One region of the Bradyrhizobium sp. 160 genome, then DNA from elsewhere that is predicted to be linked to it. Evidence: predicted binding sites of a transcription regulator. Region 1 holds the regulator's gene; each other region holds the start of a gene.
What was found. The regulator LexA, encoded in region 1, represses DNA repair genes until DNA is damaged. The targets are predictions, from matches to a motif close to TGTTCNNNNTGTGTTCNG.
Positions count from the first base shown of each region.

Region 1 (3,101 bases):
ATCATGCCGTGACCGGTCTGCGCACGATTCTTCATGACGGAGATCACGCAGGATAAATCATCCTGTCGGCGCCTTTGCCTCACGCCTGCACTCGGCTAGAACTTTCGCCGCCCATTGCCGATATGCTCAGCAGGAGTTTCCGCCCTTGGCCTTGATGCCGGTTTCTGACGCGCTTGCCGCGGTGCTGGCAGGTGCGGAGCCGCTGCCTGAAGCGATGGTTTCCCTCAACGAGGCCTATCATCGCGTGCTCGCACGCGATGTCGCGGCGCTGCGCACACAGCCGCCGGAAGCAATGTCGGCGATGGACGGCTACGCGGTGCGCGCGAGCGATGCAACAAAGCTCGATAGTGCGCTCACCTTGATTGGCGAGGTGGCGGCGGGTCGTCCATTCGCGGGAACGCTGGGCCCCGGCGAAGCCGTGCGGATCTTCACCGGCGGCGTCATTCCCAACGGTGCCGACGCAGTCGTGATCCAGGAGGACACGGTTGCGGACGGCAAGCGCATCACGATCAAGGAAGCCGCCATTGCCGGCCGCCACATCCGCCCCGCGGGCGTCGACTTCTCCGAAGGCGACCTGCTCCTGCGCAAGGGAACCCGTCTCACCGAGCGCGATCTCGCACTCGCCGCCGCCATGAATCATCCGCAGCTTGCCGTCTGCCGCCGTCCGAAGGTCGCGATCCTCGCCACCGGCGACGAACTGGTAATGCCGGGAACCACGCCCGGTCGCGGCCAGATCGTCTATTCCAACGGCTACGCCCTGCACGCGCTCGCCCGCAGCGAGGGGGCCGATACCATCGACCTTGGCATTGTCGCCGATACGCTGGAGGCCACCACTGCCGGCATCCGCCGCGCCCGCGAGAGCGGCGCCGAGATCCTGGTCACGAGCGGCGGCGCGTCGGTCGGCGACCACGATCTGGTCCAGCAGGCGCTGAGGGACGAAGGCGTCGCGATGGCGTTCTGGAAGATCGCGATGCGCCCGGGCAAGCCGATGATGCATGGGCGGCTCGGCGCGATGCGCGTGATCGGCCTGCCGGGTAATCCCGTGTCATCCTACGTGTGCGCCTTCCTGTTCCTGGTGCCGCTGATTCGCGCCTTGTCGGGACGATCCGTGATTCATCACCGACAAGAGCGCGCCGTGCTCGGCCGCGATGTGGACGCAAACGATATGCGCGCGGACTATCTGCGCGCACATCTGGAGACGCGCGACGACGGCACGCTGGTGGCCCTTCCCGTCGATCACCAGGATTCCTCGCTGCTTGCGAATCTCGCTGCAGCACAGGCACTTCTCGTCCGCGCACCGTTCGCTCCGAAGGCAGAGGCCGGCTCGCCTTGCGAGGTGCTGCGCCTGCCCGTCTGAACGCATCCACTACACGCGTTCCGCGAACTTTGCCGCGTTCACGGTAAATTAAGCAGTTGCGGAACACATATGGAACATATAGTGTCCGTTCATGATTTGTTTCGAGCATGTAGCGGTCTACCGCTCCAATTCAGCGTCTCGGAATCGAACGACATCAACCGGGGGACTTTGGTCGAGATGTTAACGCGCAAACAATACGAGCTTCTGCGGTTCATCAGCGAACGTCTGAAGGAAAGCGGCGTGCCGCCCTCCTTCGACGAGATGAAGGATGCGCTCGACCTGCGCTCGAAATCGGGCATCCATCGCCTGATCACTGCGCTCGAGGAGCGCGGCTTCATCCGCCGCCTGCCCAACCGCGCCCGCGCCATCGAGGTGATCAAGCTGCCCGAGCTCCAGGCCGCCGCCGGCAGCCGCCGCGGCTTCACGCCGAGCGTCATCGAGGGCAATCTCGGCAAGGTGCGCGCGAGCTCCAGTTCTTCCGCGGACGAGGGCGAGCGTCCCGTTGCGGTGCCCGTGATGGGTCGCATCGCGGCCGGCACGCCGATCGAAGCGTTGCAGACCCGCAGTCACACCATCAGCGTGCCGCCCGACATGCTCGGCTCAGGCGAGCACTACGCACTCGAAGTGCGCGGCGATTCGATGGTCGAAGCTGGCATTCTCGATGGCGACATGGCGCTGATCCAGCGTAACGAGAGCGCCGATACCGGCGACATCGTGGTGGCCCTGATCGACGACGAGGAAGCGACGCTCAAGCGCTTCCGCCGCCGGGGGGCGTCGATCGCGCTCGAGCCCGCCAATGCCGCCTATGAGGTGCGCATCCTGCCGCCGAACCGGGTGAAGATTCAGGGCAAGCTGATCGGGCTGTACCGCAAGTACTGAGACGAGCTAGCGGTCATTCGATACCAATGATTCCGATTGGAGCGGACGACGGTCCGCTCCAGCTGGATAGTCTTTTGGTCTTGCGCAGATTATCCGGCCCCTCTCTCCGGCGCTCCATCCTCGGCATGCGGCCCCAAGCACTCATCGCTTGTGAAGAGATCTTAGGAGATTACGATGTGCAGGATCGCCTTAAGCGCCTTCGCAGCGTGCTGATCGCTTGATCGGCCGCGCAAGCATTCGCAACTCAATTGCAGCACCACGCACGCAAGTCGGCGCACGCAGGGAGCGAGCATTTCCGCAACGCCCGAACTGCCATCGACCGACAGCCACGGCGAAGCTGGCCACATTCCCCTGGTCGGCGCCCGTAGGCCACGGGCGCTCGCATCCGCCGAATGCACTGAAGCGAGCTTTGTTCCTATGGCTTCGGGAAAGATAATGTGATCGCGTCCGGCAACGCCAGCCGCAGATTTGCCTACAACGGAGCAGAGCGTTACGTGCTTCCACTCTGATAGAGGCTTGCGCCTCCGAAGGAGGCGCGGGTTGCTATCTTCGAATGAGGAGCACCCGATGTGTGACTACAGCCTGCATGCCGTTGCATCTCGCCCCGCCGAAGTCGGCGAGACGATCGTGTCGACAACGTTCCGCGGCACCTCAACGCGCGGCTTTGCTTCCGCGGCCGATCCGACCGTGGCCGTCTGCCTGCTGCCGGGAACGGAGCTCGCCTTCGCCGACAACGTCCGTTACGATAATCGCTGGATCTGGACGCGCACCATCAACTCCCGCGTCGGCAAGTTCGGCAAGATCGATCCGCACATACCCGACCGCCATCATGACGCGATCGAATTCCCCGACGGCAAATACGTGC
Region 1 is NZ_JADPKD010000008.1:600,016-603,116, forward strand. Features, by position in the region: gene IVA98_RS05615 (molybdopterin molybdotransferase MoeA) at 146-1,357, shown strand; gene lexA (transcriptional repressor LexA) at 1,535-2,236, shown strand; gene IVA98_RS05625 (hypothetical protein) at 2,804-3,101, shown strand, end outside.

Region 2 (3,101 bases), on a different contig from region 1:
CCCGGTCTCGACCGTGATTGCGCGCACCACGCCATCGGTGCGGAAGAACGCGGCTTCCAGGCGTCGCGCGCCCTTGCCCTGCTTCTCCATGGATGCGATCAACGTGTCGGCAAGCCGCGACAGCGTCATCGCGATCATGGTGTCGGTCGCGATCGGCTCGGCGAAACGTTTTTCCACGATGTAGTCGGGCAGCGGTTTTCGCGGGTTGATCGGCGCATCGCCCTGCCCCAGCGCATGCGCCAGCAGCGTGGAGAACCGGGCGCCGAACCGCGCCGTGATCTCGCTCGGCGAGCGCGAGGCGACGTCGCCGATAGTCTTCAAACCGGCGCGACGCAAGCCTGTGGTGATGACTTCACCTGCACCGAGCGCGGAAATCGGAAATCGGCTGATCGCCGCCGCCTCCTCGCCATCGGCCACGATGGTGCCCGTGGCCTGCCGCGTCAGCGTGCGTGCGCAGATCGAGGTGCCGGCGATCGCCGCGCTGATGGCAAACCCCTGCCGGGCCAATGCGCGAACCAACGTCCGCAACAACGCGGCCTCACCACCGAACAGATGCGCGCAGCCGGTGATGTCCAGGAACAGGCCGTGCGGCGGATCGAGCGCCACCAGCGGTGTGAAGCGGTCGCACCAGTCCGCGACATCGCTGAGCGTCTTCGCATCGGCGACGATATCGGCGTCGAACACTTTCAGGTCCGGACACATCGCCCGCGCATTGGCCAAGGGCTGGCCGATATACAGGCCGAGGCGCTCGGCGGCCTCGTCGAGCGCATGGATCACCAGCGCATTGTTGTCCTTGATGACGACGATGCTTGGATCATTGCTCTTATGCAGTCCGACGTTCCCAAAGAACCGCTGAATCCGGTCGATGGGCAGGCGCGGCAGCCACAGGCTGAGAATACGTCGACGGCTCACTGAACTGGCACTCATCACATTTCCATTCCATGATCCACCGGCCACATGGGCCATGACGATTGCGCAAGAGCTCGGCATCGAAGCGCGGCGCGCCCCAGGCACTCGACACCGGGCCCGGCGGTGAATGCGCTGCGCGCAGCATCCATCGTGTTTCCGCGGTCGAGGGCAGCGGCTGCGCCGCCATGCGCAGCAAGAGCCCGGTGACGCCGGAAGCTTGCGCGGCCAGCGTCAGCTTGCGGCTCGCCACGAGATCGAACTGCCTGGTCTCGCCCCAGAGCTCGAGCACCACAGCCCCCAGCGCATCGCAGGCGAGCGCGTCGGCTGAGGTGCGCAGTGCGCTCTCGACATCAGCGGCGCGCACCATCACCACGCGGCGCGGATCGAGACCGAACTCGGCGAGCCCGCTCATCGACAGCGCGCCGGTTTCGATTTCCGAAAAATCCTGCCGCACCCATAGCAACAGCCGGTGCGCCGAGACGCGGCCCGCAAGCCCCATGACAAAGCCCGTTGCGGACGTCCCCTGCCGGCCCTCACAAAACACCTCATGGATCGCCGCACGTGCGAGCCCGCCCTTCAGCGCGCTGTCCGCCTCGCTGTGGCCGAGCGTGATGCGATCGCGCTGATGCACGACCTCCGCCGTCTCGATGCGCTCGATCTGGCTGCGCAAGGTCGCAAGCGCGCTTCTGCGTGCGCCGCTCATGCTCGCCGCTCCTTCAGGGGTGATTGCCGGTGGCTCTCAAAAAGAGAACCAGCGGCTGGCTCATTTGTTCATGATATGTTCTAATATAAAGCTAACGCCGCCCTGGGAGTCAATCGAATTGGCGCGCTTTGGGATTCATGAGTGGAATCAAAGGGATTCAAACATGGACGTACAACGCAAGCTGGAAATCCTGGCGGATGCTGCCAAGTACGACGCATCCTGCGCCTCCAGCGGCACCGAGAAGCGGGATTCCAGCGACGGCAAGGGCATGGGCTCGACCGCGCCGGGCATGGGCATCTGCCATTCTTACGCGCCGGATGGACGCTGCATCTCCCTGCTCAAGGTGCTGCTGACCAATGCCTGCAATTACGATTGCCTCTATTGCGTCAACCGCGCCTCCTCGAACGTAGCACGCGCCCGCTTCACCATCGACGAGGTCGTCAAGCTGACGCTCGACTTCTACCGGCGCAATTACATCGAGGGCCTGTTTCTCTCCTCCGGCATCATCCGCAGCCCCGATTACACAATGGAGCAAGTGGTCAGCGTCGCGCGAAAACTGCGCGAGGAGCATCACTTCCGCGGCTACATCCACCTCAAGACCATTCCCGAAGCCGACGATGCGCTGATCGCAGCAGCCGGCCAATATGCCGACCGTCTCTCCATCAACATCGAGATGCCGCAAGAGACGAGCCTTAAGCAATTCGCGCCGGAGAAGGACGTGCGCGCAATCCGTCGCACCATGGGCCGGCTGCGGCTCAAGCTCGACGAAGCCGAGGAAGGCCGCAGCGCGAAAACGAAGGCCAAGCCGCAGCGCTTTGCGCCGGCTGGGCAAAGCACGCAGATGATCGTCGGCGCCGACACGGCCTCCGATCACACCATTCTCCACAGCAGCGCCAATCTCTACGGCGCCTACCGCCTGCGACGCGTCTATTATTCCGCGTTCAGCCCGATCCCCGACGCCAGCCGCGCTTTGCCGCTGGTGCAGCCGCCGCTGCTGCGCGAGCACCGGCTCTACCAGGCCGACTGGCTGATGCGGTTCTACGGCTTCGACGTCGGCGAGATCGTCGACGACAGCGCGATGCTGCCGCTCGAGATCGATCCAAAGCTCGCCTGGGCGCTGCGCCACCGCGACCGCTTTCCGCTCGACGTCAACCGCGCCAGCCGCGAGGAATTGCTGCGCGTGCCGGGCTTCGGCACCAAAGCAGTCGAACGCATCATCGCGACACGGCGCACGACAACGATCCGCCTCGCCGATCTCGCGCGGCTGCATGTGCCCCGGCACAAGGCGCTGCCGTTCATCGTCCTCAGCGATCACCGGCCGCCGCCACACCGCCTCGATGAGGCGCGGCTGATCGAACGGTTCAAACCAAAGGCAACGCAACTGGGGTTTGGCTTCTGATGCAGTTCATCATCCTCGACAACGAAACCGATTTCGACGGCTGGCGCAAAGCCGCGCGGAGTCTCGTGCTTCACCACGTGCCGCCCAGCG
Region 2 is NZ_JADPKD010000034.1:401,056-404,156, forward strand. Features, by position in the region: gene IVA98_RS15720 (Y-family DNA polymerase) at 1-927, opposite strand, end outside; gene IVA98_RS15725 (ImuA family protein) at 824-1,612, opposite strand; gene IVA98_RS15730 (putative DNA modification/repair radical SAM protein) at 1,776-3,011, shown strand; gene IVA98_RS15735 (UdgX family uracil-DNA binding protein) at 3,011-3,101, shown strand, end outside.
Region 2: the regulator LexA is predicted to act here: its motif matches at 1,678-1,695, upstream of IVA98_RS15725 (ImuA family protein).

Region 3 (3,101 bases), on a different contig from region 1:
CGACCCGGCCGGCAGGCATGAAAAAAACCCCGCCTGGGGAGAGCCAAGCGGGGAGAAAGTTATTGGAGGCTGAGGTGCTGGGCTGCAACACCATAGCCAAGCGACCCTAGCCGGTTCGGCTTACGACAGCCTGACAGGGCCAAATCGAAGCCGCGTCGGCAATCGCCTTCGTCCATGGGCCGCAAACAGAAAACCCCGCTCGGGGGAGCGGGGTCGTCGGCTGGGTATGGAGGCCCAGTGTTGGTCCACCGAGCACGACGAGAATAGGCGATCAGGCTGACACGCGCCTGACGGGTGTCAGTGAAAGTCGCGGTCGCGAGGCCGCAGACTGGCCCCGCGCCCGTCCCAATTTCGACATCCGGCCGCACAACTGGCGACACACGGGTCGGCAAGATTCCACACCGTCCGGCGCGGCCATGGGGGAACGTGGCGCGGCGGCAACGGGGTGGCATCATGGATAACGTAGAGCGGTCATTCGCCGCCGCGACGGCGGCTGGCTTCGTCGTGCTGGTGATCAGCCTCGTGCTGCTGGCGGTGCTGTAAGGCAGCGCAAGCGCAGGTGCGGGAGCGACCGGGGTCCGTATCGTCGCGGTTTGCCGATGATGAACCGGCGCTTTGTCTTTCAAAAATGGAAAAACAACCCCATGCACAGTAGGCTCTGGGATGATTTCGTCATTCCATCAATGACTTACCGGAGGTATCTTGACACCTTAATCGAGCGAGAAGCGCACCCCCGACGCGCGATGTTGGTTCCCTCGGGTTCACGGCAGCCGTGCGCAGCGGGCCCTGGCGAGCGCTAGTGGAGCTTGACCTCGTCCCAGGGCAGCCGCAGCTCGGCGGCGCGCTCGTCGCGGTCCTTCTTGCGGAACGCGTTCTCCTTGCGCTCGAACTTGATCATCTCTCCTCCTGCGCGGCCTCAGGAGTGGATTGCGCCCGATGACGTCTCGGTGTGCGTCTTCAGTCATGGCAGAGGCCCCGGAGGTGCAGTCTCCTCCCGAAGAAGGCCATAGACCGCGAAAAGGTTCGGTGCCTCAGGATTAAGGATTGTGACGGCTAAGCGAGAGATCCTGGGCAGATAGGACAGTGATACGAACGGTAGTTGCCCGGAATCCACTTGGCATCGGGGTACCGGTACGATGGCTCCCGCCGGGGCTGGCATTTCATCCCGAAACGAGATTGTAACCGGCAAGGGGTCGCTGAAAGGCGGCCCCTTTTCGATTCAGGCGGTGAGTGAATTAGGGACTCTCGGAAAGAACATATTGCGAACCTAGAACAAATGGGGTACATTGCTTTTATTGCCGGCCCGCATCTCAATCGTTTGTCCCCCTAGCGAATCCTCGCCATAAGGAGCACGACCCAATGTCCGCCACTGCCTTGCGTATCGTCGAAGGATCTTCCATGGACAAGAGTAAAGCTCTGGCCGCCGCGCTCTCCCAGATCGAGCGTCAGTTCGGCAAGGGCTCGGTGATGAAGCTCGGCAAGAACGACCGGTCCATGGACATCGAGGCGGTGTCATCGGGCTCGCTCGGGCTCGATATCGCGCTCGGCATCGGCGGCCTGCCCAAGGGGCGCATCGTCGAGATCTACGGGCCGGAATCCTCGGGCAAAACCACGCTGGCGCTGCATACGGTGGCGGAAGCGCAGAAGAAGGGCGGCATCTGTGCCTTCATCGACGCCGAGCACGCGCTCGACCCGGTCTATGCCCGCAAGCTGGGCGTCAACATCGATGAGCTCCTGATCTCGCAGCCCGACACCGGCGAGCAGGCGCTGGAGATCTGCGATACTTTGGTGCGCTCCGGCGCGGTCGATGTGTTGGTGATCGATTCGGTCGCAGCGCTGGTGCCGAAGGCCGAGCTTGAGGGCGAAATGGGCGATGCGCTGCCGGGTTTGCAGGCCCGCCTGATGAGCCAAGCGCTGCGCAAGCTCACGGCCTCCATCAACAAGTCCAATACCATGGTGATCTTCATCAACCAGATCCGCATGAAGATCGGTGTGATGTACGGTTCGCCCGAGACCACGACCGGCGGCAACGCGCTGAAGTTCTACGCCTCCGTCCGCCTCGACATCCGCCGCATCGGCGCTATCAAGGAGCGCGACGAAGTCGTCGGGAACACCACCCGCGTCAAGGTGGTGAAGAACAAGCTGGCGCCGCCGTTCAAGCAGGTCGAGTTCGACATCATGTACGGCGAGGGCGTCTCCAAGATGGGCGAGATCCTCGATCTCGGCGTCAAGGCCGGCATCGTCGAAAAATCCGGCGCCTGGTTCTCCTATGACAGCCAGCGCCTCGGCCAGGGCCGCGAGAACGCCAAGGCGTTCCTGAAGGCCAATCCCGACATCACCGCCAAGATCGAGACCTCGATCCGCCAGAACTCCGGCCTGATCGCCGAGCAGATTCTCGCCGGCACCCCCGAGCGCGACGCCGACGGCGAGGAGCCGACGGAGGAGTAAGACTTACCGCGAAGAATTTTCGCGAGGAGCGGGCGCTGAGGACGTTGAGTTGCCGACGTCGTCAGCGCCCGTTTCGTTTTGCGTTGTCGTGATCGGTAGTGTGATGAAGCGTCTGGTCCTGACCAGTTCGTCGGGCTTTGCTCTCGCAAGATCGAGACTGGCCGAATTCGTCATAATGTTCTCGTTTCGCTTTCAGTGGGGACCCGTGCCTCCACCTGAAATGCGTGCGGCCTATTTTGCGGCACGTTCGGAGAGTCTTGGGCCGGGTGATCACTGGTCGGACTGGGGCATCCATTGGCCTCGCGCCATGAGTCGTCGCAAAGATCTGTCGCTTGTCGATTTCTGCGAACCTTACGATGCGATCGAACTCTGGTTCGATCCAAATCCCGAGGATCAGTTGCAACTTATTTGGCTGCTCGATCACCTCAGATCTCATTCCTGGCCGGCGCAAAAACTCAAAGTGCGCCTTGTGGTGGACGATCTGATCGCGATGAGGGGCGAAAACCTGCGAAAGTCTGCGTCGCATATTCCCGCCTTTAATGTCTCTGCCAGGGAATTCGGGACCGCCGAGGCGGCGTGGCGGGCCTATTGCGAACCGACACCGGAAAGCTGCGTCAATCTCCTCCACAGCGACCTCAGTGCATTACCGATGC
Region 3 is NZ_JADPKD010000055.1:57,496-60,596, reverse strand. Features, by position in the region: gene IVA98_RS22050 (DUF2798 domain-containing protein) at 1-21, shown strand, start outside; gene recA (recombinase RecA) at 1,360-2,448, shown strand; gene IVA98_RS22040 (hypothetical protein) at 2,552-3,101, shown strand, end outside.
Region 3: the regulator LexA is predicted to act here: its motif matches at 1,251-1,268, upstream of recA (recombinase RecA).

Region 4 (3,101 bases), on a different contig from region 1:
CCGCCTCACCGGTCGCCTTGAGCAGGCGCGAGAAACCGAGCGCCTCGTAAAAGGCGATGCTGGCGCGGATGTCGCTGACACCGAGCGTGACGACGGTCAGCCGCGGCACCGGCACGGTGGCTTCCTCACTCATGCTACGCCTCGTCCACTTCGCGATCACAACAGGCTGAGCTGATCGCCGTTCCGCTTCGGCCGCGCGAAGTGATCGGTGGTCAGCTTGGAGCGCCGCTTGTTGAGGCCGAGCCGGTCGCAGGCGATCTCGAAGCGACGGCCGATGGTCCAGGCCATCGGGCCGGTCCCCTTCATCCGCTCGCCCCATTTCGCATCGTAGTCGCGGCCGCCGCGCATGTCGCGGATCAGCGTGAAGACGTGGCGGTAGCGGTCTGGATAATTCGCCATCAGCCATTCGCGGAACAGATCGCGGACCTCGAGCGGCAGCCGCAGCAGCACGTAGGAGGCTTCCTTGACGCCGGCATGGGCTGCGGCATCAAGAATGCGCTCGATCTCGGAATCGTTCAGCGCGGGGATCACGGGCGCGACCATCACCGTCGTCGGAATGCCCGCCTCCGAGAGCTGCTTGAGCGCTTCCAGTCGCTTCGGTGGCGTCGCCGCCCGCGGCTCCATGGTGCGCGCGAGCTTCGGATCGAGCGAGGTAACCGAGATCGCGACCTTGGCGAGGTTACGCTTGGCCATCCGCGCGAGAATGTCGATATCGCGCACCACCAGCGCCGATTTGGTGACGATGCCGACGGGATGCCCGGCGCGCTCCAGCACCTCTAGGATGCCTCGCATGATCTTTCGCTCGCGCTCGATCGGCTGATAGGGATCGGTGTTGGTGCCGATCGCGATCATCCGCGGCTCGTAGCCGCTGGCAGCGAGCTCCTTCTCGAGCAGCGCCGGCGCCTCGGGTTTGGCAAACAGTTTTGACTCGAAGTCGAGCCCGGGAGACAGGCCGAGATAGGCGTGCGTCGGCCGCGCGAAGCAATAGACGCAGCCGTGCTCGCAGCCGCGATAGGGATTGATCGAGCGGTCGAAACCGATGTCGGGGGAATCGTTGCGGGTGATCACCTTGCGCGAGGTATCGATCCCGACCGTGGTCTTGAACGGAGGCAGTTCCTCCAGGCTCTGCCAGCCATCGTCGAAGGCGACGCGGGCCTCGGCCTCGTAACGGCCGCTCGCGTTGGACTGGGCGCCCCGCCCTCGCCTGCGTGCGCGGTCGATGGCAACGCCAAGCTCGGGAAAATCGGCAGGAAAATCAGAAGGCGCACCCGCCGGCTCGGAGGGCGCCGTAACCGGCGGGTGCTTGAGGGCACGAGAAGATGCTCGACTCATGAAGCCAACATAGCATGCGCCCGGAACAAATCAAGAACAAGAGCAAAAACGCGAAAACAACCCCATGCACAGTAGCGCTGCCCAAACTTCGGGCGCGCGCCCTTGACCTGACGCAACACCGGCGGGCGGCGATCCCGTTTCATGGCGAAGGGATCAATCGCGCCGGAACAATGTTGGTGACGATCGCTGGGTGAAGGTCGGCAAGAACATGACAAATCAACGACAACTGCGCGCCGCGAGCAGCGAACTCGATCTCCTCGATCGCTACTGGCGTGCCGCCAACTACCTCTCCGTCGGGCAAATTTATCTCCTCGACAATCCGCTGCTGCGCGAGCCGCTGCGACCCGAGCACATCAAGCCGCGCCTGCTCGGCCATTGGGGCACGACGCCCGGCTTGAACTTCATCTATGCCCATCTCAATCGGGTCATCCGTGCGCTCGACCTCAACGTGATCTACGTCTGCGGTCCCGGCCATGGCGGCCCGGGCATGGTTGCCAACACCTATCTGGAAGGCAGCTACAGCGAGATCTATCCCGACATCGCGCGCGATACTGAGGGATTGCGCAAGCTGTTCAGGCAGTTCTCCTTCCCAGGCGGCATTCCGAGCCACGCGGCGCCGGAAACGCCGGGCTCGATCCACGAGGGCGGCGAGCTCGGCTATGCGCTGGTGCACGCCTATGGCGCGGCATTCGACAATCCCGACCTCATCGTCGCCTGCGTCGTCGGCGACGGCGAGGCCGAAACCGGCCCGCTAGCGGCGTCGTGGCACTCGAACAAGTTCTTGAACCCCGCCCATGACGGCGCGGTGCTGCCGATCCTGCACCTCAACGGCTACAAGATCGCCAACCCCACTGTGCTCGGGCGGATGCGCAACGAAGAGATCCGCGAGCTCTTCCGCGGGCTCGGCCATGAGCCGCTGTTCGTCGAAGGCGACGATCCCAAATTGATGCACCAGGCCATGGCGGATGCGCTAGACGTCGCGCTCGTCAGCATCCGCTCGATCCAGCAGCACGCCCGCGACGGGCGCAAAGGCGTCGAGCGACCGCGCTGGCCGATGATCGTGCTGCGCAGTCCCAAGGGCTGGACCGGCCCGAAGGAGGTTGACGGCAAGAAGGTCGAAGGTTTTTGGCGCGCGCATCAGGTGCCCGTTGCGAGCTGCCGCGAGAATCCGGCGCATCTGAAGGTGCTCGAAGACTGGATGCGCAGCTATGAGCCGGACAAGCTGTTCGACCCCAGCGGAGCGCTGATTCCCGAGCTTCAGGCGCTCGCGCCCGAAGGCCAGCGGCGAATGGGCACCAATCCGCATGCCAATGGCGGGCTGTTGAAGAAGGAGCTGAAGCTGCCGGACTTCCGCAGCTTCGCTGTCGAGGTACCGCAGCCCGGCGGTGTCGTGGCGGAAGCCACACGCGAGCTCGGCAAATTTCTGCGCGACGTCGTTCGCCTGAACGCCGAGGCGCGCAATTTCCGCATCATGGGCCCGGACGAGACGGCATCAAACCGGTTAGACGCGGTGTTCGAGGCAACCGAACGCGTCTGGATGGAGCCAACCGAACCTTACGACGTGCATCTCGCGCAGGACGGCCGCGTGATGGAGGTCCTGAGCGAGCATCTCTGTCAAGGCTGGCTCGAAGGCTATCTGCTCACCGGCAGGCACGGCTTCTTCTCCTGCTACGAGGCCTTCATCCACATCGTCGATTCCATGTTCAACCAGCACGCCAAATGGCTGAAGGTGACGCGCGATCTGCCATGGCGCCGCCCGATCGCCTCGC
Region 4 is NZ_JADPKD010000054.1:394,768-397,868, reverse strand. Features, by position in the region: gene IVA98_RS21460 (VOC family protein) at 1-133, opposite strand, end outside; gene IVA98_RS21455 (PA0069 family radical SAM protein) at 157-1,332, opposite strand; gene IVA98_RS21450 (phosphoketolase family protein) at 1,541-3,101, shown strand, end outside.
Region 4: the regulator LexA is predicted to act here: its motif matches at 1,354-1,371, upstream of IVA98_RS21455 (PA0069 family radical SAM protein).